DNA from 2 places in the Cobetia sp. 5-25-4-2 genome. Region 1 is predicted to be linked to the other one. Evidence: predicted binding sites of a transcription regulator. Region 1 holds the regulator's gene; the other holds the start of a gene.
The links. Region 1 encodes PhoB, which activates phosphate uptake and scavenging genes when phosphate is short. Its sites were predicted from a motif close to TGTCATANNNNTGTCANA; they were not measured.
Positions count from the first base shown of each region.

Region 2: HXS65_RS08600 (CYTH domain-containing protein) is a predicted target of PhoB. The motif match lies at 11,210-11,227, and genes of this name have one in related genera.

Region 1 is NZ_BLWK01000004.1:252,107-267,053, forward strand. Features, by position in the region: gene HXS65_RS10800 (ABC transporter permease subunit) at 1-1,908, shown strand, start outside; gene pstA (phosphate ABC transporter permease PstA) at 1,905-3,704, shown strand; gene pstB (phosphate ABC transporter ATP-binding protein PstB) at 3,701-4,546, shown strand; gene phoU (phosphate signaling complex protein PhoU) at 4,803-5,528, shown strand; gene cysZ (sulfate transporter CysZ) at 5,715-6,443, shown strand; gene phoR (phosphate regulon sensor histidine kinase PhoR) at 6,538-7,833, opposite strand; gene phoB (phosphate regulon transcriptional regulator PhoB) at 7,841-8,530, opposite strand; gene ubiA (4-hydroxybenzoate octaprenyltransferase) at 8,758-9,639, opposite strand; gene HXS65_RS10840 (chorismate lyase) at 9,670-10,389, opposite strand; gene HXS65_RS10845 (NAD(P)/FAD-dependent oxidoreductase) at 10,469-11,653, shown strand; gene HXS65_RS10850 (HU family DNA-binding protein) at 11,928-12,203, shown strand; gene HXS65_RS10855 (hypothetical protein) at 12,382-12,738, shown strand; gene HXS65_RS10860 (DUF2780 domain-containing protein) at 12,822-13,238, opposite strand; gene yccS (YccS family putative transporter) at 13,441-14,947, shown strand, end outside.
Region 2 is NZ_BLWK01000003.1:248,103-263,049, forward strand. Features, by position in the region: gene HXS65_RS08560 (tripartite tricarboxylate transporter permease) at 1-872, shown strand, start outside; gene xseA (exodeoxyribonuclease VII large subunit) at 1,034-2,404, shown strand; gene glrR (two-component system response regulator GlrR) at 2,607-3,974, opposite strand; gene HXS65_RS08575 (hypothetical protein) at 4,096-4,662, opposite strand; gene HXS65_RS08580 (HAMP domain-containing sensor histidine kinase) at 4,707-6,203, opposite strand; gene argA (amino-acid N-acetyltransferase) at 7,340-8,650, opposite strand; gene HXS65_RS08590 (inorganic phosphate transporter) at 8,952-10,235, opposite strand; gene HXS65_RS08595 (TIGR00153 family protein) at 10,277-10,957, opposite strand; gene HXS65_RS08600 (CYTH domain-containing protein) at 11,439-12,446, shown strand; gene HXS65_RS08605 (ion transporter) at 12,625-13,665, shown strand; gene HXS65_RS08610 (5'-nucleotidase, lipoprotein e(P4) family) at 13,787-14,596, opposite strand; gene HXS65_RS08615 (L-threonylcarbamoyladenylate synthase) at 14,772-14,947, opposite strand, start outside.

The sequences.
Region 1 (14,947 bases):
CTCAAACCGCCCGGCACGACGCCGAGCAGCTCGCAGGTACTGGAATCTCGAGCATTGGACACTCGCGCCGCGGACATGGACGAGTGGCGGATCGAGTGGCTGGCCGGCAACCGGTTGCAGCTGATCCAGCACACCGATGACGGTCTGCGTCGATCGAGTTCCCTCCAGGTACCCGAGGGACTGGATCATCGGCAGGCTCACCTCACGCAGAGCCGACAGCAGCTATGGCTGCGCATGCCCGATCGACAAGGTGATCGTCTGTGGCTGGCAAGACTGGCCTCGACCACGCCGCAAGGCAGCTGGCAGCAGCAATGGCTGCCCGGTCCGGCCAGCCTTTCGGCCCTGGAGGGGCAGTTGCTGGTCACGGCAGGGCCGCATGCCTTCACTCAATGGCAGTTGAACGATGCGTCCGCCGGCCAGGTACCTCTGGCCCGCAAGCTGGGCCGGCAGGAGCATGCTGCCCAGCCGATCACCGCCCTGAGTGTCCTGCGCGGCGGCAAGAGCCTGATCCTGGGGGATGCCGGCGGTGGACTGAGTCATTACCTGCTGCCCGCGCATGCCAGCCCGCTGATCAAGGCGGGAGACTTCGACAGTGGCCTGTCGGCCCCGGTGAGAACCATCGCCGCGGCACATCATGGGTTGGGCTTCGCGGCACTCGACGCGGATGGCCGACTCGGGCTGTATCTCGCCACGGCCGAGCGTCGTCGGCAGCTGGTGGACTGGCTGTCACCCGCACAGGTGGCGGCAGGAGTCGAGTTGAGCTTCCAGCAGGCGGATCGTCGTCTGCTGGCACGGCCAACGTCCGTGGCAGGTGGTCTGGGGGCTCTTGAACAGGCCTATGCGGGTCTCGAGATCCGTGATCCGCATCAGGTCGTGGGGCTTGGCGCGATCTTCGGCAAGGTCTGGTATGAGGGGCGTGACGCACCGGCCTGGGTCTGGCAGCTAGAGAGCACCGGTGCCCATGAACCCCGCCTGTCGCTGGTACCCATCATGTGGGGGACGCTCAAGGTCGCGCTGGTCGGCCTGCTGTTTGCCGTGCCGTTGGGACTGGGCTGTGCCATCCATGTGGCCTGTTTCATGGCCCCGCGCCAGCGGGCGCGCATCAAGCCGATGCTGGAGATGATGGAGGCCTTGCCCACGGTGGTGATCGGCTTCATCGCGGCGCTGGTGGTCGCGCCCTTCGTCGAGCGTGAATTGATGGCCGTGCTGCTGGGGCTGGTACTGATTCCGCTGGGCACCATGGTGGCCGGTTTCGTGTGGACCCTGTCGCCGCGCGCACTACGCAGCCTGATGCCGGAAAACATGGCCGCCTTCGGGCTGTTGCCGCTGCTGATGCTGCTGCTGTGGCTGGATGTGACGCTGGCTCATCAACTGGAAGCCTGGTGGTTCGAGGGCGACATCCGTCAATGGCTGTTTGCCCATCACGGCATCGATTACGCCCAGCGCAATACCCTGGTGACCGGTATGGCGCTGGGGCTGGCGGTGATGCCGACACTCTTCACGCTCAGTGAGGATGCGCTGTCCTCAGTCCCTCGCGGACTGGCGGCGGGGTCCGCGGCACTGGGGGCGACACCCTGGCAGAGTCTGCGCCGCGTGATCCTGCCGGCCGCCGCCGTCGGGCTGTTCTCCGCGATGATGATCGGCATGGGGCGCGCCGTGGGCGAGACGATGATCGTGTTGATGGTCGCCGGCAACACGCCGCTGGTGGATGCCAGCTTGTTCGAGGGAGTGCGCTCACTGGCGGCGACCCTGGCGATCGAGTTGCCGGAAGCCGAGGTCGGCAGCAGCCATTACCGCCTGCTGTTCCTTGCCGCGCTGGCCTTGTTCCTCTTCACCTTCGTGGTCAATACGCTGGCGGAAGTGCTGCGGCTGCGCTTCATGCCGCCGCAACGTGGAGGCTGGGGATGAGTCGTCCTGATGCGGTACCGCCGTCCTCGTTGCTCAGACCTCGTGAGCCTGTGACGGCGCGTCTGGCACGTTACTGGCGTGATGGTGGCCCCTGGGGCTGGCTGAATGCCATGGCGGTCAGTGTCTCGCTGGTACTGGTGCTGGGGCTGATCAGCCTGCTGGTGGTGGGCTCGCTCAGTCACTTCTGGCCCTCACGGCTGGTCGAGGTCGAACTCACCACCCAGCCGGGGCAGAGCGTCACGGCGCTCAAGACCACCCGTGGCGAGCCGGCGGCGGACAACCGTCACCTGCTGGGCGAATTGATGCATGAGGAGCTGCGTCCCTCGGCAGCGGACACCGGTGATCAGCAACGTGAGCGACAGTCGCAGCGCTGGTGGCTGCTGCAGACCTCCTCTCAGGATGGGGCCTCGGCGAGCTGGCAGTGGCTGCCGGATACCCTGATGGAGAATATCCGCTTTCCTCGCCAGGCACTGATGCTGGAAATGCGCGACGGGCGAGTGTTGTATGGCATGGCCAGAGCGCTGAGTGATCCGCTCACCGGTGAGCTGGATCATTCTCCGCAGCTCTCTTCCGACAGTGCGGTCCCGGGGGCACCGACTCCTTCACTGCACCAGAATGCCGAGGCACTGCATGCGCGGTTGGCGGCGCTTGAGGGGCAGCGCCGTCAGCTGGCGGCACTGCGCGCTGACAGCGAGGCCTTGAGTGCGCGCCTGCTGGCCTTGCAGCAGCAACTGTCCGCTCGACAAGGGCCTGTCACGACGCAGGACGAGGCGGATGCCTCCTTGATCGCGGAGCTCGAGACGACACGCGAGGCACTGATCACCCGTGAGGGGCAACTGCTGGCCCTCCGGGGAGCCCTGGACGCCGGCCAGCTGCTGCTCGGGGGCAATGGCGGTCATGAGGGGCGCATCGCGCTGAATGACATCCGTCATGTCTGGCAGCCGAATGCCATGGGCTTTGGCGGACGACTGTTGCTGACGCTGGAGCGCTTTCGTGACTTCGTCTCCGGCTCGCCCAATGGAGGCAGTGGCGGCATCTGGCCCGCCATCTTCGGTACCGTGCTGATGGTGGTGCTGATGGCGATTCTGGTGATGCCCTTCGGCGTGATGGCGGCCCTCTATCTGCACGAGGTCGCGCATCAGGGGCGTCTCACGCGACTGACCCGCATCGCGCTGCGCAATCTCGCCGGCGTGCCTTCCATCGTCTATGGGGTCTTCGGGCTGGGGTTCTTCGTCTACGGGCTGGGGGCCGGCCTGGATGAACTGTTCTTTTCCGAGCGTCTGCCGACCCCCACCTTCGGCACCGGTGGATTGCTGTGGGCATCGCTGACGCTGGCGCTGCTGACGCTGCCGGTGGTGATCGTGGCCACGGAGGAGGGGCTGGCGCGGGTGCCGCATCGCCTGCGCGAAGGCGCGCTGGCACTGGGTGCCACGCGCTTCGAGACTCTCAGGCGCGTGGTGATTCCCGCGGCATCTCCGGCCTTGATGACCGGGCTGATTCTGGCGGTGGCGCGTGCGGCAGGCGAGGTCGCGCCCTTGATGCTGGTCGGCGTGGTCAAGCTGGCACCGGACCTGCCGCTGGATGACAGCTTCCCGTGGCTGCATCTGGATCGCAAGTTCATGCACCTCGGCCATCAGGTCTATGATCTGGCCTTCCAGAGCAGCGATGCCTTCAGCAGTCGCCCGCTGGTCTACGCGACCGCGCTGGTGCTGGTGGTCGTGATCCTGTGCCTCAATCTGAGTGCCATTCGCCTGCGTCACATGCTGGCACAACGTTACAAGGGAGCCACCGAATGAAGCGTGACTCTGCACGTGAGAGCGTCCAGTCGAGCTCGCAGCATCCCGAGGTCGTCAATCCGCAGGACACGTGCCTGGAAACCCGCCACCTGTGCCTCGATTATCAGGCGCAGGTGGGCAAGGAGCGTCACCGACGGCGTGCGCTTGACGATATCAGCCTGCGCATCGCGCGCAAGCGCGTGACGGCTTTCATCGGCCCCTCGGGGTGTGGCAAGTCGAGCCTGCTGCGCACCTTCAATCGCATGACCGATCTCGATGAGCAGTCACGCCTGAGCGGCAAGGTCTGGCTGGAAGGCGAGGACATCCATGCCCGGGGCGTGGATGTCCCCATGCTGCGCCGGCGCGTCGGCATGGTGTTCCAGACGCCCAACCCCTTCCCGATGTCGGTCTACGAGAACGTGGCCTTCGGGCTGCGGCTGGTCGGCGAGAATGACAAGCGCCATCTGGATGACAAGGTCGAATCCTGTCTGCGGGCCGCGGCGCTGTGGGAGGAAGTGAAGGACCGGCTGTTCGACAGCGCGCTGGGGCTTTCCGGTGGCCAGCAGCAGCGCCTGGTGATCGCGCGCACGCTGGCGGTGGAGCCGGAAGTCCTGCTGCTGGATGAGCCAGCCTCGGCGCTGGATCCGATCTCGACGCTCAAGATCGAGGAGCTGATCCGCTCGCTGCGCTCACGCCTGACGTTGGTCATCGTCACCCACAACATGCAGCAGGCAGCACGTGTCTCGGATGCCACGGCCTTTCTGCATGAAGGACGGCTGGTGGAATATGCCCCGACCGATCAGCTGTTCACCAATCCGCGTCGTCGCCAGACCGAGGACTACATCACCGGCCGTTTCGGGTGAGATCACCAAAGCGGCACTGCAGGTGGCTGACACGTGTCTCGCGCGGGACGTTGGCGGATGGGCCATCGCGTCGTGGATATTTCAGCGCGGCGCGAGATTCGATTGGCGTCCCGGCGCTCGAGTGAAATATAACTGCAATCAAGAGGCGTCATGCTAGGAGGGAGCCGCCTGCGCCAGACCCTGCTGCAGCGCTTCTACATCAATGCCACATGTCAGAGACCGCCTGCCTCGGCGGATGACTTCCCGGGAGAGGGTAATGGATATCACCAGCGATTCGCACGGCAAGCACATATCCCAGCAGTTCAATCACGAGCTGGATGCGCTGAAGACACACCTGCTGGCCATGGGCGGTCTGGTGGAGAAGCAGCTGCAGGATGCCGTCACGGCCCTGCTGGAGGGTGACAGCGAGACGGCGACACGCGTGCGTGACAATGACAAGGCCGTCAACGACATGCAGCTGAAGATCGATGACGAGTGCACCCGCGTGCTGGCGCGCCGTCAGCCGGCGGCCTCTGACCTGCGTCTGGTGCTGGCCGTGATTCGCGCCACCTCCGATCTGGAGCGCATCGGTGACGAGTCCAGCAAGATCGCGCGCAATGCCATCTCGCTGGTCGAGAACGGCCAGAGCCCGCGTGGCATGGTCGAGGTGCGTCACCTCAGTCAGCATGTGCGCAGCATGGTGCGTGACTCGCTGACCGCCTTCGCCCGCTTCGACACGGATCTGGCGCTCAAGGTACTGCGTGAGGACGCCTCGGTGGACCTGGAATACCAGAGTGCGATGCGTTCGCTGATGACCTTCATGATGGAAGACGCGCGCCAGATCACCCCGGTGCTCAACGTGATGTGGATTCTGCGTGCGCTGGAGCGTATCGGGGATCACGCCGACAACCTCGCCGAGTACGTCATCTTCCTGGTCAAGGGCGTGGACGTGCGTCACACCGACACCCATGACCTCCAGCCGCAGGATCTCGACAAGCCCTGACGTGCAGGCCCCTTCCCCGGGGCCTGACGCCTGTCTGCCGATGACGCCCCGCCTCTGTCCCGCCGACGGAGTGCGGGGCGTCTGCCATTTGATGCGCCGACAGCTGCGTGGGGCGGGTGGTAGTGCTAGGGTGTGGCTCCGGCCGCCCGAGGGCAGCCGCCTTTCACGAGATGACGAGGACGTCGCATGATTGATGCCGTATCGGCGCTGGTCCGCGGGACCCGCATGGTCTATACCCCCGGGCTACGCCGTTTCGTGTTCGTACCACTGGCGATCAACCTGGTGCTCTACAGTGCCACGCTGTGGCTGTTGTTCAGCCAGTTCGAGGGCTGGATCGATTACTGGATGCTCAAGGTGCCCAGCTGGCTGGAATGGCTGAGCTGGTTGATCTGGCCGGTGCTGGTGCTGAGTCTGTTGCTGGCGGTGTTCTTCACCTTCAGCCTGGTGACCAATCTGATCGCGGCGCCGTTCTACGGCATTCTGGCCGAGAAGGTTGAGCATCGTCTGGATGGCACCCTGATCGAGGATGAGCGTGGCCTGGTGAAGATCGGGATCGACTCGCTGGGGCGCGAGATGGCCAAACTGGGTTACTTCATTCCCCGCATGATCGCGCTGTTCATTCTCGGCTTCATTCCGGGCCTGAATCTGCTCTCACCGCTGCTGTGGGGGCTGTTCTCGGCCTGGAGCATGGCGATCCAGTATCTGGACTATCCGATGGACAACCATCAGGTCAGCTTCGGTGACATGAAGCAGCGTCTCAAGGCGCGCTGGTGGCCGTCACTGACCTTCGGTGGTGCCGTGTTCGTGCTGACGCTGGTGCCCTTGGCCAACCTGCTGTTCATTCCCGGGGCCGTGGCGGGTGCCGTCCTGATGTGGCAGAGCCACTACCGACAGCTGCCTGCCCCGCGCCGCTGAGCCAGGCTTTATCGCGAGCGTTGACGAACGCAGATACCACGACGCCCCGCCGTGACCTCATGCAGAGGGCGCGGCGGGGCGTTCGTGTCTACCGTCAGGCAGTCGTCGCGCAGCGACGCTCCGCCGGGAAATGACAACGGAAGCGTGCGCCCTCGCCGGGCAGGCTGTCGATCTCCAGGCGGCCCTGATGGCGGATCAGCACATGCTTGACGATGGCCAGTCCCAGCCCGGTGCCACCAGTGGCGGTGCTGCGTCCCTTGTCGATGCGATAGAAGCGCTCCGTCAGGCGCGGTAGATGCACGGGATCAATGCCGTCACCGTCATCCTCCACCTCGACCATCACGCCCTCGCTGGTGCTCTGGCAGCGCAGCGTGATGTGGCAGTCTTCCGGCGTGTAACGCACCGCATTGAAGACCAGATTCGAGATCGCGCTTCTCAGCTCCTGCTCCTCACCCATCAGGGCCAGTCCGGGCTCGACCTCCACCGTGATGACATGCCGCTCCTTCGAGAGGCCTTCGGCATCTTCCCGGATACGTGTCAGCAGCTGTGCCATGTCGATGCGACGTCCTTCGCCCGACAGCTCGTCGGTCTCCAGGCGCGACAGGGTCAGCAGATCCTCGACGAGGTGCTGCATGCGGTCGGTCTGACTCTGCATCTGTCCCAGGCCACGCTGCCAGCGCGGGGGCAGGTCATCGGCATAGTCGGAATAGGTCTCGAGGTAGCCGGCCAGTACCGTCAGCGGCGTGCGCAGCTCATGGGAGACATTGGCCACGAAATCGCGGCGCATTTCCTCGAGACGGTAGAGACGGGTGACATCGCGCACCATCACCAGGCGCTCGTTGTCACCGAACAGGGTGATGGAGATCTGCAGGGTCAGGTTGTCGGAGAGCGGCGATTGCAGGGTCAGCGGCTCACGATAGGCCAGCCGATTGAAGTAATCGATGAACACGGGGTCACGCAGGTAGTTGGTGACGTGCTGGCCGCGGTCGTGACTGGCCTTGAGGCCGATCAACTGCTCGGCAGCGCTGTTCCACCACTCCATGTCGCCGTGGTTGTCGAGCATCACCAGGCCATCGCGCATCGCTTCCGAGGACTCCTGGATGCGGTTGAGGATACTGCGCAGTCGCTCCTGCGCCTGACGCTGACCCTTCTGGTAGCGATACAGACGATCGAGCAGATCCCCCCAGACGCCATCGCCGGGCGGCGGCTCTTCATGGGGGTTGGTGATCAGCCAGGTGTAGAGGCTCTTGAGATGCTTGAGATGGACGAACAGGTACAGCGCCAGCCCCAGCGCCAGGCCCCAGCCCAGCAGGCCGAGCAGTCCGCCGACCAGCCCGAAGCCGCCCGCCAGATAGCCCAGCCGCCATAGCTCGTTCGTCCAGTAGCGCATCCGCGTCTCAGGCCTGGGCGCTGAAGCGATAACCGGTACCGCGGACGGTCTGGATCAAGTGCTGATGCCCCTCGCCCAGCGCCTTGCGCAGACGACGAATGTGCACGTCCACGGTGCGCTCCTCGACATAGACATTGCCGCCCCAGACCTGATCCAGCAGCTGGCTACGGGTGTAGGCGCGCTCCTGATGGGTCATGAAGAACTGCAGCAGGCGGTATTCGGTGGGGCCGACCTCCAGGGAGTTGCCGTGTGCGGTCACGCGGTGGCTGGCGGGGTCGAGCATCAGACCCTCGACTTCCACCGACTCCTCGACGCCCTTGGGCGTGGTGCGGCGCAGCACGGCCTTGAGGCGTGCCACCAGCTCGCGTGGCGAGAAGGGCTTGGTGATGTAATCGTCCGCCCCGGCCTCGAGCCCCTGGATCTTGTTGTCTTCCTCGCCCTTGGCGGTGAGCAGGATGATCGGCAGCTCCGCCGTGGTCTCGTCACGCTTGAGGCGGCGCGCCAGTTCCAGCCCGCTGGTGCCGGGCATCATCCAGTCCAGCAACAGCAGATCGGGCTTTTCATCGACGACGATGGCGTGGGCGTCCTGGGCATTGTCGGCCTCCAGCACGCGGTAATCCGCCATTTCCAGGGCGACGGCGATCATCTCGCGTATCGAGGATTCGTCGTCGACAATCAGTACGGTCTTGGAGCTCATCGCTAGATCCCATGCAGCAGTCGGCGCACGCGCCAGAATGACAAGTCGATGACGATTACAACCTGCTTATATGACAGTGAGATGACAATCGCCAGCTTGGCAGCTTGCCGCCCGGCTTGCCAGCGAGTCCCTCAACTCTCTCAAGGCGTGAATGTCACGCCTCGCCGCACGAGGAAGATCGCTGGCAGACCGGATGAGGACGCGGGCCCGTTGGCCGGAAAGAGGGGTCAGGCAGCTGGCCAGGTCGCCAGCGCGATGCCCGCGAAGATCAGCAGGCCGGACCAGTGGTTGTTGAGAAATGCCTGGAAGCAGGGGCCACGCTCCCGCTCGCGAATCAGGCGCTGCTGCCAGACGAAGGTCACGGCCGCCGCGGCCAGCCCCAGCCAGTAGAAGATGCCCAGCGCCAGGTGCAGGCCGATGCCGATCAACACCGCCAGCATGCCCAGCTGCAGCAGACCGATCATCAGCTTGTCGGCGCGGCCGAACAGCACGGCGGTGGACTTGATGCCGACCTTGAGATCGTCATTGCGATCGACCATCGCATAGGCGGTGTCGTAGGCCACCGTCCACATCAGGTTGGCCGCGAACAGCCACCAGCCATAGGTCGGCACCTCCTCAAGCGTCGCCGCGAAGGCCATCGGAATCGCCCAGCCGAAGGCGGCACCCAGCACCACCTGCGGCAGATGATGGAAGCGCTTCATGAACGGATAGCTGGCCGCCAGTAGCACGGCGACGATCGACAGCAGCACCGTGGTCAGGTTGGTGAAGCACACCAGCACGAAGGCGGCCGCGACCAGCACACCGAACAGGGTCAGCGCCTCGCGCTCCGTGATGCGTCCTGAGGTCAGCGGGCGGTCCCGGGTGCGTTCGACATGCTTGTCCCAGTGGCGATCCGCGTAGTCGTTGATCACGCAGCCGGCGGCACGCATCAGATAGACACCAGCCACGAAGATCAGCAGCGTATCGCGGTCCGGTAGCCCATCGGCCGCCAGCCACAGGGCCCAGAGGGTCGGCCACATCAGCAGCCAGGTGCCGATGGGGCGGTCCAGACGAGTCAGGGCGAGGTAATCGGCCAGTTTGGACGGGCGGGAAGCGGATGACGCTGACATCAGGACTCCTGATCGAACGGCAGTGGGGAATCAGAGTTCCAGAGCGTGCTGGAACCGAGGGGTGAAACCTTCCTGGACCAGTACCCGGAAGCGACCATGCGAGAACATCGAGCGGCGCATCCACAGGCTGGCGGTGCGTGCCAGCGGCTGCGTGCTGGCAAGCCTCAGTGGCGCCCGGCTGACATCGATGGCGCTGCGGTTCAGGTCGGGCTGGCGGAACAGCCAATGGCCCAGCGAGCCTTCGCCGAGCGTCGAAAGACGGTGGCCATGGGCCAGGTCCAGCGCCGCCAGCGAGCGCGCGATCACCCAGGGCTCATCGCCATGACACAGGGCCACTTCGCGCCGCCAGACATGGCGTCGTGGCGCGATACCCAGCATCCGCGCCTCATCACGCCGGGCAGGGCCGGTGTCCTGCAGCAGCAGGCGCACGCGCAGCCCCTGACCATCGAGCATGCGCATGGCGTGATCGAGACGCTGGGTCAGCGAGTCGCTGGAGGACAGCCATGGCCACCAGCCGGCCGGCATGACGCCTTGCAGGCTCGCGGCGGGCTGCCAGTGGCGGCGGACCGCCGAGTCCATCGCTCTCTGGTGAGCGCAGGGAGTGTTGAGTTCCGAGCGAGACATGGCCCGGATGGCGATCTTGCCGGCAAACGCTGCCGAGTGGGAGTGACAGACCACGATGAATTCCCTGTCAGGATGACAAGTGGCGAGTCTAGCACGCCCGAACCGCAAGGCCTGCAGCGTGAGCATGCCCGCGCCAGTGGCAGGCTGGTATGCTGGGGCCCGACTACCCTCTTTTCCTCTCGGATCGATCTCAGGAGATGGCGCCATGCGCGACCCTCGTACCCTTGTCATCATCGGCACCGGCATGGCCGGCATTGGCCTGGCGCGTGCCCTGCGTGCGCGTGACAAGGACAGTCGACTGATCCTGGTCAGTCAGGACAGTGGCCACGATTACGCCAAGCCTCTGCTGTCCACCGCCTTTGCCAAGGGCATGAGCGCCCGGGCATTGGCACGGCAGACCTCCGTGGCACTGGTGGATGAACTGGACGCCGAGCTGCGCACCCATCAGCGAGTGACGAGCATCGATACCCACGCGCGACAGGTCTGGCTGGGCGAGGAATGCCTGGCCTATGACGAGCTGGTGCTGGCACTCGGTGCCGCGCCGCGGCGACCCTTCCCCATCGATGACTCGGTCGGCTCGCGCGTGATGAGCATCAATGATCTCGATGACTACGCCGCCTTCAGCGCCACGCTGACGGCAGCGCGTGAGGCGGGGGAGAGTGGCCGTGTCGTGATCGTCGGTGCCGGTCTGGTGGGGTGTGAATACGCCAATGACCTGAAAGCCGCAGGACATGAGGTCACCCTGATCGCGGCGGAAGACACTCCGCTGGATGGCTTGCTTCCCCAGGCGCTCGGCCAGCGACTTGGCAAGGCCTTCGATGCCATCGGCGTGCGTCGGCTGCAAGGCGAGATGGTCGAGACCATCACCGCCGGCAAGGCAACGCAGGCACCTGTCAGCGTGGTGCTGCAGAGTGGTCATGCGGTGGAGGGCTCGCTGGTGCTGCTGGCTACGGGGCTCGCGCCACGCATCAAGCTGGCACAGGGCGCGGGGTTGAGTGCTGGCGGGGACGGCATCCGCGTCGATCGTCACCTTGCGACCTCCCGGCCGCATGTCTGGGCGCTGGGAGACTGCGCCAGTGTCGAAGGGGTCAATGCCATGTACGTGCAGCCCCTGCAGGCCGCGGCTCGGGTGCTGGCCGCCAATCTGTGCGGCGAGGCGGTCGAGCTCGACTGGAAGGCCTGGCCCGTGCTGGTCAAGACACCGGCGCTGCCCATCGTGGCCTACCCGCCTCGGACGGCCGTGGCGCGCTGGGACATCACGGGCGAGGGAGATGATCTCGATGCACGCGCTCTCGATGCGAACGAACGCTTGATTGGATATGCGTTGACAGGCGCCTCCGTTCGCAGGAAAGTCGAGCTGGCGCGGCAGGCACCGCCGTTGCTAGGCTAGGCGATGCCATGGCCGATGGTCGCAGACCCCTTGAAGCCAGCGTAGTCAGGCACGATAGTGAAGTTTCCGTCACAGAGCGTCAGGCGAGAATCAGGGACGACGTGTTACCGGTGACGTTCACCCCGAAAAAGGGGGACCCGGTATCGCATCGCCCAAGCGCCATGCAATGCCAGCAAGTGCAGCAACATCCGTGCAAGAACAACATCCGTGCAAGAACAACAATGAATCGGCGGCTGAGCCGCCCGTGCAGAATGCCAAACCAGGAGGGCTTTTCATGCGCAAGCCAGAACTCGCTGCGGCCATCGCCGAGCGTGCGGATCTGTCCAAGGACAAGGCTAGTCAGGTGTTGAACGTGATTCTCGACGAGATCACCCACACGGTCGCCAAGGGCAACGATGTTTCATTGATTGGTTTTGGCTCCTTCACGGTGCGTCAGCGTGCAGCGCGTACCGGCAAGAACCCCCAGACAGGCAAACCCCTGACTATCCCGGCCAGCAAGACAGTGGCCTTCAAGCCGGGCAAGTCATTGAAGGATGCGGTGACCAAGTAAGTCTGGTCCACGCCGCCGCGCCCCTGCTGGCGTGGCGGCCCGCCATGCTTGCCCGATGTCAGTATCGATGCCACCGGCTCCGCCACTCGGGCCCGGTGGCATTTTGTCATGGACGGTATCGATGGCTGTTCGCGGCTGACCGCTTGACCGTGCCGCCTCTCAAGGAAGGAATGACGCCATGAAGCTCAAGTTGCTGTTGTGGGTACTGGGCCTGTTGCTCAAGCGTGCCTTCCGGCGCGACCCCGAATTTCGCGCTCAGCTCGAGACGCGTTCGCTGGATTGGGGCGTTGCCACGGAGGATCTGAGCATCGCGCGTCATTATCGGATGTCTCGGGAAGGCGTGACCTCCGGCACCGGTCTGCCGGTGGATACGGAGCTTGAGCTGCGCTTCGCGGATGCTGAGAGTGCGGTGGCCTTCCTGCTCAAGCCGTCTCCCAAGGCCTTCTTGAATGGCATGATGGAGCAGCGCGTGCGTCTGGTCGGGGATTCCGCCCAGCTCAATCGTCTGCAGTCATTGCTCAAGCGGATTCGCTGAACCGACGGCCATGCCGTAGTGACCGAAAAAAACGCCCCGCTGATCTGCTCAGCGGGGCGTTTTTCGTGAGGGCACGCAAGGTGTCACAGCAGATGCTTGAGGCCCGGGATGCCCTCGATGACCTGGTCGACCACACCATCGCCGGCTTGCTCGCGCGCATAGCTCAGCGTCTCATCGGCCACGCCACGTGCCTGATCCATGTTCAGGTCCAGTCCCATCAGCTTCTGGCCCAGCTCCAGTGCTCCCCCTCCGCTGCCTCCGGTGAATGCACTGACCGCCCCCATCAGGCCGCCCATGAGGCCACCGCCCCCGGACTCGGCGGCTTCCTCGCCAGCGCTGCCGATCAACCCTTCGGCGCCCGGAATGGCCCCCAGCAGTGATGCCGCCGGCCCATCCGGGCCCTGTTCACGCACGAACTTGAGAATGAGGCCGACCGCCTGTTCGGCAATCTCCGGTGACAGCCCGAGGGCGCCAGTGACACGTTCGATGAGTGGGTGCATCGGTATTCTCCATGAAATCCGGGGTAGGCATGAGTGGGTAGCATGAGTGGGTAGAGTGGCACGGACGGAGAGTTTGGCGCCTGAAGCGCTTGCCAACGCTTGTGTGAGCCGGAGCTATCGGACACGGCAGAACAGGGTGGTATGCTAGCGGCATAAATCTAAAGTCTAATGCGCTGCTCGCGCCCTGGTCACGGAACACTTCATGACACGCTCCCTGCAACACTCGCTCATCCACTCCCTGCGTCGACTGTGGACGCTGGATGCCTTCAGCTATTCGCTGCGCATGCTCATCGCGCTGGGCGGTGTGATGGCGGTAGGGTTCTGGCTGGACGAGATGGCGCTGGTGATCCCGCTGTTTCTCGGCGTGATTGCCTCGGGACTGGCGGAAACGGATGACCATTGGCGCGGGCGACTGCGCGCGCTGGGCATGACACTGGCCTGCTTCAGCATCGCCGCCGTCTCGGTGGAGCTGCTGTTCGGCATGCCGCTGCCCTTCGTGATCGGCCTGGCGCTGGCCACCTTCACCTTGCCGATGCTGGCGGCGATCGATGCCCGCTACGGGGCCATCGCCCGCGCCTCGCTGATTCTGGCCGTGTACACCATGATCAGTCTCGAGCAGCAGCATGGCGATGGGCAGATCGCGCTGCTGGAGCGCAGCCTGCCCGAGTGGCTGCGTGAGCCGGGACTGGGCATCAATCTGGTCCAGCCGTTGCTGCTGGTGATCGGCGCGACCTGGTACGGACTGCTGTCGGTACTGTGGTGCGCGCTGTTCTCGCGTCAGCCGCTCAAGCACAGCATGGCGACCCTCTACCGTGAACTGGGCCGCTATCTGATTCTCAAGGCTCAGCTGTTCGAGCCACTGCGCAACGTGGATCGCTCGGCGCGTCGTCTGGCGCTGGCGGAGCAGAATGGTCGCGTGGTCGTGGCGCTCAACCAGACCAAGGAGATGGTCTTCCGGCGTCTTGCCGGGCGGCGCGACACCAGCAAGCTGGATCGCTACCTGCGGCTCTACTTCATCGCCCAGGACCTTCATGAGCGGGCCAGTTCGAGCCATTACCCCTATGGCCAGCTCAGTGATGCCTTCTTCCATCACGATATCCTGTTCCGCTGTCAGCGCCTGCTGGAGCAGCAGGGCGGCGCCTGCAAGGGGCTGGGCCGGGCGCTGCTGATGCGTCAGCCCTTCGAGGCCAGTGACAGCCAGCAGGCGCTGGAAGACCTCAACGCCTCGCTCGAGTATCTCAAGCAGCAGCATCGGCCTGAATGGCGTCATCTGATGCAGGCGCTGGAGGCGCTGGCGGGCAACCTGCGGTTGATCGAAGGGCAGATCGAGCGACTCGGCGATCTGGAAGCCAGCAGCAGTGAAAGCGACAACAGCCTGCTGGATCGCTCGCCTCACGGCACGCGGGACATGCTCGAGCGCATTCGCAGCCATCTGACCCCGCGCTCGCCGATCTTCCGTCACTCGCTGCGCCTGACCGCGACCCTGGTGGCCGGCTATGGCGTGCTGCTGGCGGTCCACCCGACCCAGGGCTACTGGATTCTGCTGACGGGGCTGTTCGTCTGCCGGCCCAGCTTCGGCGATACCCGGCGCACCCTGGCTCAGCGCATCGTCGGTACCTTGATCGGCCTGCTGGCTGGCTGGGCGCTGATCAGCCTGTTCCCGGCCCCCACCCTCCAGGCCGGCATCGCCGTGGTCGCGGGGGTGCTGT
Region 2 (14,947 bases), on a different contig from region 1:
TCGGCATGTTCGCGATCAGTGAAATCCTGCTGATGCTGGAAAGCCGCCTGCAGCATGGCAAGACCGGCGCCCTGCCTGTCATCGGCCGCGTCTTCGTGACGATGAAGGAAATCCTCTACTGCAAGGGCGCCATGCTGCGCTCCGGCCTGCTCGGCTTTTTGATCGGTGTGCTGCCGGGTACCGGCGCCTCGGTGGCGGGGGCCGTCTCCTACACCACCGAGAAACGTGTCAGCGACAAGAACAATACCTTCGGTACCGGCGACATGCGTGGCCTGGCCGCGCCGGAAGCCGCCAACAACGCGTCCGCAGCGGGCTCCTTCGTGCCGATGCTGACCCTGGGCATTCCGGGCTCCGGCACCACCGCCGTGCTGCTGGGCGCGCTGATGCTCTACAACATCACGCCCGGCCCGATGATGTTCAGCGAGCATCCCAAGGTCGCGGGCGGCCTGATCGCCTCGCTGTACATCGGCAACATCGTGCTGTTGCTGCTCAACCTGCCGCTGGCCGGCTTCTTCGCGCGCGTGCTGACCATCCCGCGCTGGGCACTGGTACCGGGCATCGTCATCCTGTCCTTCGTCGGGGTCTATCAGCTGCATTCCGACATGGGGGCCATCTACCTGATGCTGGGCATCGGCGTGCTGGGCTACCTGCTGCGCAAGCTGAACTTCTCGCTGGCCACCATCGTGCTGGGCTTCGTGCTCGGCGGACTGATGGAAGAGAATCTGCGTCGTGCCCTGGCCATCAGCGGTGGCGACAGCAGTATCCTGTGGCAATCGGGCATCTCGCAGGGCCTGTGGCTGGCCTCGCTGTTGCTGCTGCTCGGGCCTTTCCTGCTGTCACGACTCGGCAAGCGCAAGACGCGTACAGCCTGATCAAGGCACCCCGTGTGGCAAACCCCAAGCCCCCGTTCTCCCTCAGGAGTCCGGGGGCTTCTTGGTGGCGGACTCCCCGCCTGTGGCATCATGGCCCTCTCCATCTACCAGACAAGCTCCGCTACGGATTCCCCCACAAGCCCTCACACAAGGATTGCCGCGTGTTCGAAACATCGTCTGCCGCCGATGCCATCAGCGTCACCCAGCTGAATCGTGAGTCCAAGCGCCTGCTGGAGCGAGGCTTGGGGGAGCTCTGGATCGAGGGGGAAATCTCGGGCTTCTCGCAGCCGCGTTCCGGCCATTGCTACTTCACGCTCAAGGATGACAACGCCCAGGTGCGTTGTGCGCTGTTCAAGAGCCGCGCCCAGTTTCTGCGTGAGAAGCCCAAGGATGGTGACCGGGTACGGGTGCGCGCCAAGGTGTCGCTGTTCGAGGCGCGTGGCGACTATCAGTTGATCGTCGAGGCGCTGCAGCAGGCGGGGCTGGGGGAGTGGCTGGCGCGTCTGGCACGCCTCAAGGAGCAGCTGGCAGCCGAGGGCGTGTTCGCCAATCAGCGCGCCCTGCCCCACCCGCCGCGCCATCTGGGGGCGATCACCTCCGCGACCGGCGCGGCGCTGCAGGACGTGATCGCGGTGACCCGCAAGCGCTGGCCTCAGGCACGCCTGAGCGTGCTGCCGGTGGCGGTGCAGGGGCCACAGGCGGTACCCCAGCTGATTCGTGCGGTGGCGATGGCCAATCGCGACAGCGATTGCGATGCGCTGCTGATCACGCGGGGCGGCGGCAGTCTCGAGGACCTGTGGGCCTTCAATGACCAGCATCTGGCGCGCGCGATCTTCCACTCGCGCCTGCCGGTGGTGGCGGCCATCGGCCACGAGACTGACACCACACTGGCGGAACTGGCCGCCGACCTGCGCGCGCCCACGCCATCCGCCGCCGCCGAGGCGCTGTATCCGGATCAACGTGCCCAGGTGCAGCAGCTGGCTGCCCTCACGCAGCGACTGTGGCGTGCTCAGCGCGGACGGCTCGATCAGGCGGCACAGCGACTGGATCACGCCCGCTCGCGCCTGCGCCATCCGGCGCGCGAGCTGCAGGCCCAGCGCCAGCAAGCCCGTGAGCTGGAGCGCCGCCTGCACGTCGCAGTGCGCATGCGCATGACCCGTGAGCAGCAGAAGGCCGACCAGCTGACCCGCCGCCTGCAGCAGGCCAGCCCCGCACGTGATATCCAGCGCCATCGCCAGCAGCTGGCGATGCTGACACCACGCCTCGACAATGCCCTGCCGCGCCGGCTGGCAGCGGATCGTGAGCGACTGGAAGGCGCGATGCGCGCACTGAACGCGGTCAGCCCGCTCAACGTGCTCAACCGCGGCTATGCCATCGTCGAGCGCGTCGGCGGCAGCCAGACGCCGGCAGCGGACGACAGCAAGGTGATCCGCGCCGCCCATCAGACCCAGCCCGGCGAGATGCTCTCGATCCGCCTCGGCGAGGGCCGTCTGGCCGTCGAGGTCAAGCGCCGCTACAAGCCCAGGCCCTGAGCACCTGATCGGCACTGATGCGCCACCAGACCGAAAAAAGCCCCGCTACCGGAACCGGTAACGGGGCTTTTTCATGGGCGGCTCACGTCAGATACACCAGACCGCTCTTGATCACTCGCCTTGCGCACCACTCACACTGACACGCGTGAACGGCTACGCAGGTCTTGACCCTGGTCTTTCGCGCAGCTTCGGGCGCGCTGGATCAAAAGTCAGGCGGACCCTGCTCGGCGCCCGGCTTGAAGGCGCCCGGCTCCAGATCATGACGTCCCAGCAGCTTGTAGAAGTCGGTGCGGTTGCGCCCGGCGATCCGCGCGGCCTGGGTCACGTTGCCTTCGGTGATCTTGAGCACCTTGATCAGATAGCTGCGCTCGAAACCGGCACGCGCCTCGGAGAAGGACGGCAAGGCGTTCTCTTCCGCGGCCAGCGCCTGGGAGACCAGCGCTTCCGGAATCATCGAGGAGCTGGTGAGCGCGACACACTGCTCGACCACGTTGACCAGCTGACGCACGTTGCCCGGCCAGGCACTGGAGGCCAGCAGATTGAGCGCTTCCGGCGAGAAGCCCTTCACGAACGGCTTGTGGCGGGCAGCCGCCTGGCTGATCAGGTACTTGGCCAGCAGCGGCACATCCTCGGCACGCTCGCGCAGGGCGGGCAGCTTCAGATTGACCACGTTGAGGCGGTAGTAGAGATCTTCGCGGAAGTCGCCGTCATGCATCGCCTTGTCGAGGTTGCGGTGCGTGGCGGAGATGATGCGCACATCGATGGGCACTGACGTCGTGGAGCCCAGCGGGCGGATCTGACGCTCCTGCAGCGCACGCAGCAGCTTGACCTGCAACGCCAGCGGCATGTCGCCGATCTCATCGAGGAACAGGGTACCGCCATCCGCCGCCTGGAACAGGCCCTGGTGCGCGCTGACTGCACCGGTGAAGGAGCCCTTGGCGTGACCGAACAGCTCGCTTTCCAGCAGTTGCTCCGGCAGCGCGCCACAGTTGATGGCGACGAAGGGACGCGAGGCACGCGGGCTGGCGTTGTGGATGGCCTTGGCCATCAGCTCCTTGCCGGAGCCGGACGGGCCGGTGACCAGCACGCTGACATCGGAAGCCGCGACCATGCGTGCCTGCTCGAGAATCTGCTCCATCTGCGGGGAACGCGTGATGATGCCGGCACGCCAGGCATCGTCACCCTCCTTTACGGGCGGCGCCTGGGCCAGCGCCTCGTCGATGGCCGCGAACAGCTCATCCTTGTCGACGGGCTTGGTCAGGAAGCTGAACACGCCCTGACGAGTGGCACTGACGGCGTCCGGGATCGAGCCATGCGCCGTGAGCAGGATGACCGGCATGCCCGGCTGACGCTTCTGCAGCTCGCCGAACAGCGCCATGCCATCCATCTCGTCCATGCGCAGGTCAGACAGCACCAGGTCAGGACGCGCCGCCTCCAGACGGCTGAGCGCCTCACGGCCGCTACTGGCGGTGGTGACCTTGAAGCCACGGCTTTCGAGACGCATGCCGAGCAGCTTGAGCAGACTTGCATCGTCATCCACGAGCAGAATATGCGCTTGAGCGTATTTCACACTAACTCTCCTTGCGGGCCTGTCGCTCGGAAATCCCTCCGACGTCAGTCCCGCACAGTCTTGCGTCATGCAGCCGGTTGGGCCAATGACAGTTCGTGGCCAGACACGCCCGGCATCGGATTCAGGGCGTGGTCTGACGGCGAGAATTGATGGCTTCCTCGATGGCGGTCAGCGCCTCGAGCTTCTTGCTGAGCTGGGCGTTCTCGGCACTCAGCTTGCGGCGGACGCCTTCGCTCTTGTCGCGATCCGCGATCAGGCCGCGACGCTCCTCCAGCCCATTGAGCCACTGGCGCAGCAGCGGCTGCAGACGACTCGGCGCGGTGGGCAGGTCCGCCTTGTAGAGGTCAGAGGCCAGTTCCCAATCGGACTCGTCTCCCCAGCTGAGCACGATGGCACGCGCCAGACGACGGTCATGGCGGTTGCCTTCCAGCTGCATCAGGGTGCTGTCGCGCCACTGATCGTTGCCGCGTTGAGCCTGCAGCGCAAAGGCGACCCACTCATCCAACAGGCAGTTTCCTTCCTTGAAATCGGGCAGATCGCCCGCCCCATGACAGCTGTCCTGAACGCTGGGAGTATCGGCGACGTGTTCGTTGCCCGGCAAGGTGATATTCGACAGGGCGCCACAGGCACTGAGCAAGCTGACCAGCATGCCGGTGGTGATTCCCGTCAACAGTCGTTGACCCTTCATCACTTCTCTTCCTTGCGTGTCTGATGGCACTCTCGGGTGCCATTTCATGTGGTATGGGGTGCACTGTCACCCCCCAGCAGGACCTGCTCACCTTCCTGACCAGAGGAGGGTGAGCGGCTGGGGGTCGGCAAGGTCAGGCGGAAACAGACGTCGGCCTTGGCGTCCTCCACCAGCGCCAGTTGACCAAACTGGGCGCGAGCACTGTCAGCGGCCACCGAAAGGCCGATACCGGAGCCCTTGAGCGGCCCCTTGCGCTTCACCGCGCCCTGATAGAAGGGCTGGAACAGGTGATCGCGGTCCTTCGGAGCGATCGGTTCGCCGCTGTTGGCGACCTCGATCACCAGCTGGCGACGCTCCTTGCGCGCCCTCAGCCATAGATCGCCGCCATCTTCCCCATAGGCGATGGCGTTGGAGATCAGGTTGTCGAGAATCCGGCCGGTACGCGGACGATCCGCCTCCCAGCTGAGGCTGGCGGGTGGCAGGTGCACGCGCATGCCCTTCTTCTCCAGTGCCAGGCGGTGCTTTGACAGCACTTCCTTGAAGACTTCGTGCACATCGAAGCGGCTACGTTCGAGCCCCTGATTGTGTTGCAGCAGATTGTAGTCCAGGAGCTGCTCGATCAGCTTCTGCAATTCCTTGCTGGAGTCATCCAGCAGGCCAAGAATTTCCATCTGATGCGGGCTGAGCGGACCGGCGACCTCATCGATCAACAGCCCGGTGCCTTCACGGATGCTGGCCAGCGGTGTCTTGAGCTCATGCGACATGTGACGCAGGAACTGCTGCTTCTGCTCTTCCAGCTCATCCAGGCGCGCCGCCAGCCAGTCGAGACGCTCACCCAGCTGGACCAGCTCGGCGGGCCCCTTGATGAGCGGACCCTCTCGGTCGGTGCCGCTGCCGAGACCATTGATGCGCCGCTCCAGCTGACGGATGGGACGAATGATCAGCCAGGTGAAGAACAGCATCAGCAACAGGCTGATGGAGACGAGCGCGGCCGTCTGCCACCACAGTTGAGTCTTCACCTGGGAGGCGCGCGCACGAATGCCCTCGATGCGGGCATCGACGAGTTCACGGGTGGAGTTCAGAAGGCCGCTGGCCTGGATGGAGAAGGGACCGAAGTCCTCGAGATGACTGCTGACCTGCGCCACGCTCATCTCGGGCATGCGCTCGAGTTGCGACAGCGAGCCCTTGAGTTCGCTGACGCGCGGGTCTCCCTCGCCCAGCAGGCGCGCCTGCTCGTCCAGCAGCTCGCGGAAGGCACTGGCCTTGTCAGCGTAGATCTTCATCAGATCCGGATTTTCCAGCACCGCGTACTGGCGTGCGCTGCGCTCCATCTCGACGGCGAGATTGGTCAGGGTGCGGGCTCGGCGAGTCTGGTCAACCGCCTGGCGAGCGCTGACATCGGCCAGCTCCGAGAGCTCGGAGAGTGCCTGACCCGCCTGGAACATCAGCACTGCAATCGGCAGCATCACCACCATGAATGCCATCAATACCAATTGAAGCAGAGAGCGGGGGCGCCAGTGCCGTGTCACCTTGGAGGCCATTGAAAGAACTCTATGCAGGAAAGGGGTGGTCATCATCGAATCACGTCTTCCAAGGATACCAGAGTTCGCCAGCGCCCATCGCGGTTGCCAGTTCGTTAATCAATATGATTCTGATTTAATTCATCCCCGCTCGACGACAGAAACCGCGCCCGGGCAGGTGTCGTGGATGATTCACTTGACCCATCCTCGTGAAACGCACAAAAAGAGGGCCGGCAAGAGCCGGCCCAAGTACGCAGGGAACTGAAGGGTCAGTCATCACGACGAATGCCTGTTACCTGGAGAGCAGACCTCCATCGTGATTGCTGGGCCTGACAGGTGGTCTGCCTGTCGCTGGCCCGGGAGTCGCCAGTGCCACCTGGTGGTCGTTCCAGGTCAGTTGACACTCGCCTCGGACAGGGTCCGAGCTCCCTATCGGATACATCACAGGGGGGCGATGCATCGCAATGCTTGCGGCGCTCGCCGGGCACTTCCCGGCGCTCACCTGAATTCCGGGGATGGCGGTGACGGATCAAGCATCACCGCATCCAGTATCGGGCATCCATGCCCGGGCATCCTTGCCCTAAAGATACTTTCCATGCCCTCTGGGGGCCGTACCTGTCTCATCGCAACCTGAAGTCACACATCGCGTGGAGCAGACGCTTGGCCTGTCAGCGATCACGGAGCGCACAGGGTAGTGAGTACCGTCATCGCTGGAAGGCCGGAGAGAATGTCCATTTTCATGGGCACTCCCTCGTGCTCAACATGACTATTGCCAATGCCGTGCCAATAACCGAAAAACACATTCAAAAACAATGACTTGCAAAGATACAAAAACCGGCATCGGCGTGGATTCCCACGCACGAGGCGTGAAACGATGAAATACACGTCCTTTTCGTCGCAAAATGCCAACAGTTATCGTTGGTATCCGATTTTCTCCTTCCATATCAATCAATTGAAACGTCTCCTTTGCAAGACATCGCGCCACTCACTGATCCAGAAGTGCGACATCGATCCAGAAGCGCGGCATCTTGCCGAAATTTCCTGCGTATCATGCGCAAGACCCCCGTCAGTCACCTGAAGCGTTCAGGCAGCTGACGGGGGTCGAGAGTCTTGAGGGCGACGGCAAGCGCCTTGAGCGCCACGTGCTTGGGTCGTGACTAGAGCGCCTTGATCAGCACCTTGGAATTGCGCGCGGAGTTGTAGATCTCTCGGCGCATCGGCGGGAGGTCATCCAGGCCGGCCGACACGAAGCCGTGCTCGATGAACCAGTGCAGGGTATGCGTGGTCAGCGCGAACAGATGCGTGAGGCCACCACGCCGTGCACGCACCTCGATCTCGGCCAGCAGCTGCTCACCCCGCTGGCCACGCCGGTAGTCATCATGCACGGCCACGCAGGCCAGCTCACCCATGGCAGCGTCACGACTGACATGCAGGGCTGCACAGCCAATGATCATGCCGTCACGCTCGAGCACGACATAGTCGTCGATCTCGTGCTCGAGGCGTTCACGCGAGCGAGCGACGAGGATTCCGCGCTGCTCCAGCGGCCCCAGCAATGCCAGCAATCCTCCGACATCCTCCAGGCGTGCCTTGCGCAGCTGTTCATAGCCCTGGCGGGTGATCATGGTGCCGATCCCGTCGCGGGTGAACAGCTCGCCCAGCAGCGCATCGCGATCCCGCCAGCTGAGCAGGTGAGTGCGACCGACGCCGCGCCGCGCCGCACCACAGGCCGCGGCCAGATGACGAGACAGTTCGCTGTCATCCTCACGTGGCGGTGCCAGGGCGGCGGCCTGCTCAGGATTGAGCTGACGCAACAGTACGCCATGCTCATCGAACAGCCCCTCCCCTTCTCCCAGCAGGATCAGCTTGTCGGCGGCCAGCGCCACGGCCGCGTGCTCGGCCACCTCGGCCGCATCGAGGTCGAAGACTTCGCCGGTGCTGGAGAAGCCCAGCGGCGGCAGCACCACGATGGCCTGCTGGGAAAGCAGCCCCTGGATGGCCTCGCTGCGCACCCGACGCACCTCGCCACCGTGCAGGAAGTCGACGCCCTCTCGCACGCCCAGCGGCTTGGCCATCACCAGATTGCCCGACACGGCGGAGAGCTCGACACCATGCAGCGGGGTATTGGGCAGCCCCAGCGACAGGCTGGCCTCCAGGCGCAGGCGCAGCGTGGCGACCTGCTGCTCCAGATGCGCGAGGATGTCACGGGTGACGACCCAACGCCCCTGATGACGCTCGGCCTCGATTCCCACTCCCTCCAGCGCTTCCCTGACCTGCGGACGCACGCCGAACACCACCACCAGTCGCACGCCGAGGGTGTGCAGCAACGCCAGATCCTGAATCAACTGCGTTCGTCGTGAGGAAGACAGCGCTTCGCCTTCGATCAGAATGACGAAGGTGCGCCCACGGTGAGCGTTGATGTAGGGAGAGGAGTTGCGAAACCAGTCCGCGAAGGGAAAACGCGTGTTCAAGAGCCAGCTCCGTGCAGGAGGGAGGGAAAATGGCATGTCAGGCATGCCCATGAATCATCATATCAGCGCCGCAGCCTGCACGGCGAGCGACGCCCCTGACATCCATGCGGCCTAAACGAGAAAGGCGACCCGAAGGTCGCCTCTCTTGTTTTTCAAAAACGTTTTTTCAAAAACGTTTTTCAAGTGCGTCTTGCCAATGCATCTTGCCGATGCGTCTTGCCGATGCATCTTGCGTGTTTCTCTCATGCAGCGCCCTGTCGCACACCCCGTCGCAAGCCCGGGCGCTGAGGCAGATGTCGGCTTAGCCGAACATGCCCTTGAACATGAAGAAGAACAGGATCGACAGGATCGCGCCGGCCGGCAGAGTGATCAGCCAGGACATCACGATGGTACCGATCACGCGCAGGTTGAGCGCTGCCATGCCGCGTGCCAGACCTACCCCCAGCACCGCACCGACGAGGGTGTGGGTGGTGGAGATCGGCAGGCCGGTGCCGGAGGCCAGCACCACGGTGGAGGCCGCCGCCAGGGTGGCCGCGAAGCCACGAGACGGGGTCAGCTCGGTGATGCCGGTACCGACGGTGGCGATGACGCGGCGACCATAGGTGACCAGGCCGACGACGATACCGCCGCCACCCAGCACCAGTACCCACCAGGGCATGCTGGCCTTGGCGCCGATCTGACCGGCGGAATCGACGACACTGATGATGGCTGCCAGCGGACCGACCGCGTTGGCCACGTCGTTGGAGCCGTGGGCGAAGGCCATGGCACAGGCGGTAAACATCATCAGCAGGCCGAAGACCTTCTCGACGCCGCTGAAGTCGAAATCATCCCCGGTGGCGCGATTCTTCTCCTTGAGGCGAGAACGCGCGACCTTGCGCTCCATCAGCACGCCGATCCCCATCACGATGGCACCGATGACGACGGCCAGCAGCAGGCTGGACTCGAAGCTCAGGTGCAGCCCGACATGCTTGAGGCCCTTGACCATGGTCACCATCGAGATGATGAAGCCGACCAGGAACATGTACATCGGGACATAGCGCTTGGCGGCCGCGAACGGGTCTTCATTGTCGAAGATCAGCGTCTGCACGGACTTGAACAGCACGAAGGCGATGGAGCCCGCCAGCAGCGGCGAGACCAGCCAGGAGGCCGCGATCTGACCGACCTTGGGCCACTCGACCGCATCCACGCCGAGACCCGCCGCCGCGAAGCCGACGATGGCACCGACGATGGAGTGGGTCGTGGAGACCGGCCAGCCCTTCATGGACGCGATCAGCAGCCAGATACCGGCGGCCAGCAGTGATGCCAGCATGCCGTAGACCAGGAACTGCGGATTCTGGATCAGCAGTGACGGGTCGATGATGCCCTTGCGGATGGTATCGGTGACTTCACCACCAGCCAGCCAGGCACCGAGGAATTCGAAGATCACGGCGATGACGATCGCCTGCTTGATGGTAATGGCCTTGGAACCAACCGAGGTACCCATGGCATTGGCGACATCGTTCGCGCCTACACCCCACGCCATGAAGAAACCGAATACGCAGGCAAGGATGACGAGCACATCGCCGTATTGAGCAATGATGGACATTAGGGAACTCTTGAGCAGATGGCAGGACGTCCTGACAGCGCTTAGCGCGCCATCAGGATCTGCAGTCGGGTACCGACCTTTTCAGCTTGATCGGCGACATCGCCGACCCAGTCGATAATCTTGTAGAGGAAGATCACGTCGACCGGTGGCAGAGCGGCTTCCAGCGAGAACAGGGTCTGGCGGATCGCGATCTGCTGTTCGTCGGACTGCTTCTCGAGCTCATGCAGCTCATTGATCAGCTTGTCGACCAGCTCGCTCATGTTGCGCCCGAAGCCGGACTCGACAAGATCTTCCAGCTCGCCCAGCGCACGGCGCGCCTGGCAGACCGATTCGACCGCAGTCTTCAGATACTCACGCATGGCGGGCACCAGCGCGGTGGGTATCTGCATGTGGCGACCCAGCATGATGCCGGCGATATCCTTGGTGACGTTCGCGATGGAATCCTGGACATGGATCAGCTCGAGAAGGTCGGAACGGGATACCGGCAGGAACAGCGAATTGGGCAGATTGAGACGCAGCTGCGTCTTCAGTTCGTCCGCTTCACGCTCCAGCTTGCTGATGGTCTGACGAATGCTGGCCGCCTGATCCCAATCACCCTGTTCGCAGGCGTCGAAGAAGGTCAGCAAGTGCTGGGCACAGTCGTCTGTCTTGATGATGTGGGTGTGCAGCGCCTTGAAAGGCGAGCGCCCGAACATCGAAGAGAAAGGGTTGGTCGTTACCATAGTGGCCGTCGGCGTTAAGGATTGACGCGCGGAGTGTAGCAAAGCCTTTGTGACGATCACATAACTTTCATCGTAACGACACGATACCGCCATGCTGTTGTACTTCACGCAACATCAGCGGCAGTCGGGGGGGAACTCGAAGGATTCCAGAGGAGAGATTGTCATGTAGCGACAGGACGCGGGGTCGCTGACTGATTACATTGTTCATAATATAACCAAGGAGTTGGCGGCAGGCAATTCATGTCACACAAATGTCACGATACTGTCATATCACTGTGATTCTGCTGACGGATCACCTGCCGTGGGAAGGCTGGCGACACGCTCCGCGCTTGCCTTGGCAAGGGACAGGCGCGAGCATGAAGCCGCCGGGGGCTGCCTGTCCCGGGATCTCGGACAGGCCGCCAGCGTCCTCGTATCGCTGTCGTCATCCATGCCCGGCCATCTTCATTCTTCATCTTCTCGTACAGGGAGTGCCGTCGTCATGGCGCAGGAAATCGAACTCAAGCTGGCGCTGACCCACAGCGGCCTCGGACGCACGGCGATTCTGGAACGTCTTGCGGATATCGCGGAACTGGCTGGCACCACGCCCCGTCGTCGCTGGCTGGCCAATACCTATTTCGACACGCCTGAGCATGCACTGGAACGCGCCAAGATGGCATTGCGCCTGCGCCGCAGTGGAGAGGATGCCGACACTACGCGCCCCTTGCGCCAGACCCTCAAGACCAGTGGCGAAAGCCATGGCGGCCTGCATTCGCGCGGCGAGTGGGAATGGGCGCTGCCCGATGGCCAGACAGACCTCGATCTCGATGGCCTGCGCGGCCTTCCCCCTCTGCAGGCGCTTGAGGAAGGTCCGCGTGAGCACCTGCTCGGCGCCCTCGCCCCTACCTTCAGCACGGATTTCGAACGTCATGCCTGGCAGCTGGAGCTGACGGTGACGCAGGATGGCCAGACAGCGGGTGTCGGCGTCGAGATGGCGCTGGATCTCGGCCACGTGAAGGCAGCAGGTCGGGAAACGCACATCCGCGAGATCGAACTGGAACTCACTGGCGGTGACGACCTGAGCGCCGAGCAGCGCGAAGGGGTGCTGTGGACGCTGGCGGAATCCCTGTCCAGCCGACTGGCCCTGCGCCCGGCAGATGCCAGCAAGGCACGCCGCGGTGCCGCACTCAGAGATGGCGAATGGCACGAGAAGACGCTGGATACCACCGACACGAATGCCCTGCTCGCCGCGGCCATCGATGCCCTGGATGCACATGCCGACCGCCAGCAGCAAGATGACATGCGCTGGCACGATCACGCCCTGGCCGCCTTCTCGGCCCTGGCCTCGCGCCTGGCCGCCAGTCAGCATCCCGGTCATGTCCATGCGGTGGCGCTGACGGAGGCGCTGAGCGAATCCCGTGAGCAGGGCACGCCAGACAGCTGGATGACAGCGGCCTTCGGTCAGCACAGCCTGTCGCTGCTGGCGGCATTGCGCAGCCGAGGCCAGTGAGACAGCTCATTAAAAGCTCAGTGAGACAGCTCATCGAGAAAGCTCGTTGAGAAAGCTCATTGAGAGACCCCGGTGAAATCGCTCGCTGAGCGCCAGGCCATCGCGCCCTCACCTGCCCTGCCCCCACCATCGCGTCGCAGCCCGCCCCGGCGCTGCGACGCCAGTCAAGGAAGCCCGCATGCCTGAACGCCAAGGGCCGGCCAACGAATACGGCAGTACGTCACAATCCGCCACCGCCCCCCCTCGCTCCAGCGATTTCGAGCCGGCCAGCGGCAGGCTGCGCGCCCGGCTATTCCACTGGATCTTCGAGTCCGACACCAAGGCGGCCAAGGCCTTCGATATCGCGCTGGTCGCGATGATTCTCGCCAGCGTCGCCGTGGTGATGCTCGATAGCGTGCCGTCGCTGAATGCCCGCCATGGGGAGCTGTTCCGTATCCTGGAATGGACCTTCACCCTGCTGTTCACGCTGGAATACGCAGTACGCCTCTATTGCCTCAAACACCCCGGCACCTGGGCGAAGGGCTTCTACGGCGTGCTCGACCTGCTGTCGATCGCCCCGACCTGGCTCTCGCTGCTGATTCCGGGGGCGCAGGCACTGCTGGTGGTGCGAGTGCTGCGTGTGCTGCGGCTCTTCCGCGTGCTGCGCCTGATGGCCTTCGTCGGCGAAGGTCGCATGCTGGTCGAGGCTCTCGCGCGCAGTCGTCGCAAGATCCTGCTGTTCTTCATCACCGTACTCAGCATCATCACGGTATTCGGTGCCCTGATCTATCTGATCGAACCCCCGGAAGCCGGCTTCACCTCCATCCCCAAGGCGCTCTACTGGGCGGTGGTGACGCTGACCACGGTGGGCTACGGCGATATCGCCCCCATCACGCCCTTGGGCCAGTTCATCTCGGCGATGATGATGATACTGGGCTATTCGATTCTCGCCGTGCCCACCGGCGTGTTCTCGGCCGAGGTGCTCAACGGCCTGCGCATGCAGCAGACCAGCGATGAAGCCTGCCCCGGCTGTGGCCGTGAGGGCCATGATCGCAATGCCAAGTACTGCAAGTTCTGCGGCACCTGGCTGGATGAAGACACGCGAGACCCACGCGAGCCAGAGCCTGAACCAGAGCCTGAGACAGACCCAGAACCCGGACCTGAGCCCGACGCCGAGCCGCCAGCGAAGGAGGAAACCGCCTCCCCAGGCGACGACTCCCCCGACCGCGACCGCAGCTGACGAGGCCGAGTGTCACTCGGCACACGACAACGCCTCGGAAATGACAACGCCTCGGAAATGACAACGCCCCCGAGACCGCAAGGTCCGGGGGCGTTGTCATTCAGCCGGAAGCCGGCAAGGGCTAGCGGTCAGAGAAGGGCTTGTCCCAGGCGGTCAGCGTGGCCTCACTCCAGCTGCCGTAGGAGGCATTCGGCAACATGATCCAATCCTTGCCGAAATGCTGCGCCTGCTCCGCGACCAGCGCCTTCTGCTGCTCGGGCGTCTTGTCGGAGAAGTCATCCGCGAAATCATGCAGGCTGTCGCCCAGCTGCATCACGATGTCGTGATCCTTCGCGATCGCCTGGCGACGCACTGACTTGCTCGGCCCCAGCAGGCGCACATGGGCGTCATCGACACCGGGCAGACCCAGGGCTTTCAGCGTGGCGACCGTGGCGTCCTTGTTCTCCTCGTAGCGATCCGACACGTAGTAGATCGCCACGCCACGCGATGCGGCAAGTTCGAGGAACTCCCTGGCCCCCGGAATCAGGGTCGGCTTGCCCTCTCGCTCCCACGCCTTCCAGGTGTCCCAGCCCGTGAAGTCATGACAGGCCTTCAGATCACGCACCAGCAGCGCGGAGTTGTCGATCACGGTTTCATCAAGGTCGGTCATGATCGCGGCAGGTTTCTCGTCATCACGAGATGCCAGCAGTGTCTCCAGCTGACGTGTCGCCAGCGCATAGCTCTGACGCTGCAGGGCCGTGACTTCCGCCGATTGCTGCTGATAGCGAAGTGCCATGGCATATGCTGCCGGCGGACACTGCGCTGCCTCGGGTGTCTCGGCCGCCTGACTGACGGGAGCGACTCCCAGGCCCATGATTCCTGCCAGTGTCGCGACCCTGGTGGCTCTCGCCAGCAATGAGACACGCGCTTGAGATGAAGACGTGATCGGCATCGATGATCCTCTGTGCATGATAGGTATGTCGTTGAATTATCAAGACAGTCGAATATTAACACTCAGCGTTATTGAATTCCTGTTCAACGACCTCGCCTGCCATGTCACCATCCGCTTCTCGTCGTCATGAGCAACGCGTCATGAGCATCTCGCCACGCGCGTCATGCGGCGTGCCTCACTCGATGAAGTTCGAGATGTCGCCTCGCCCTTCACGCACGATGACGGGCGGCAGGTCGCGCAGGTCCACCACGCTGGTGGCCTCCAGGCGGCAGGCCCCACCATCGATGATCAGATCCAGCGCATGCCCGAAGCGCTGGCGGATCTCTTCCGGGTCCGTCATCGGCAGCTCCT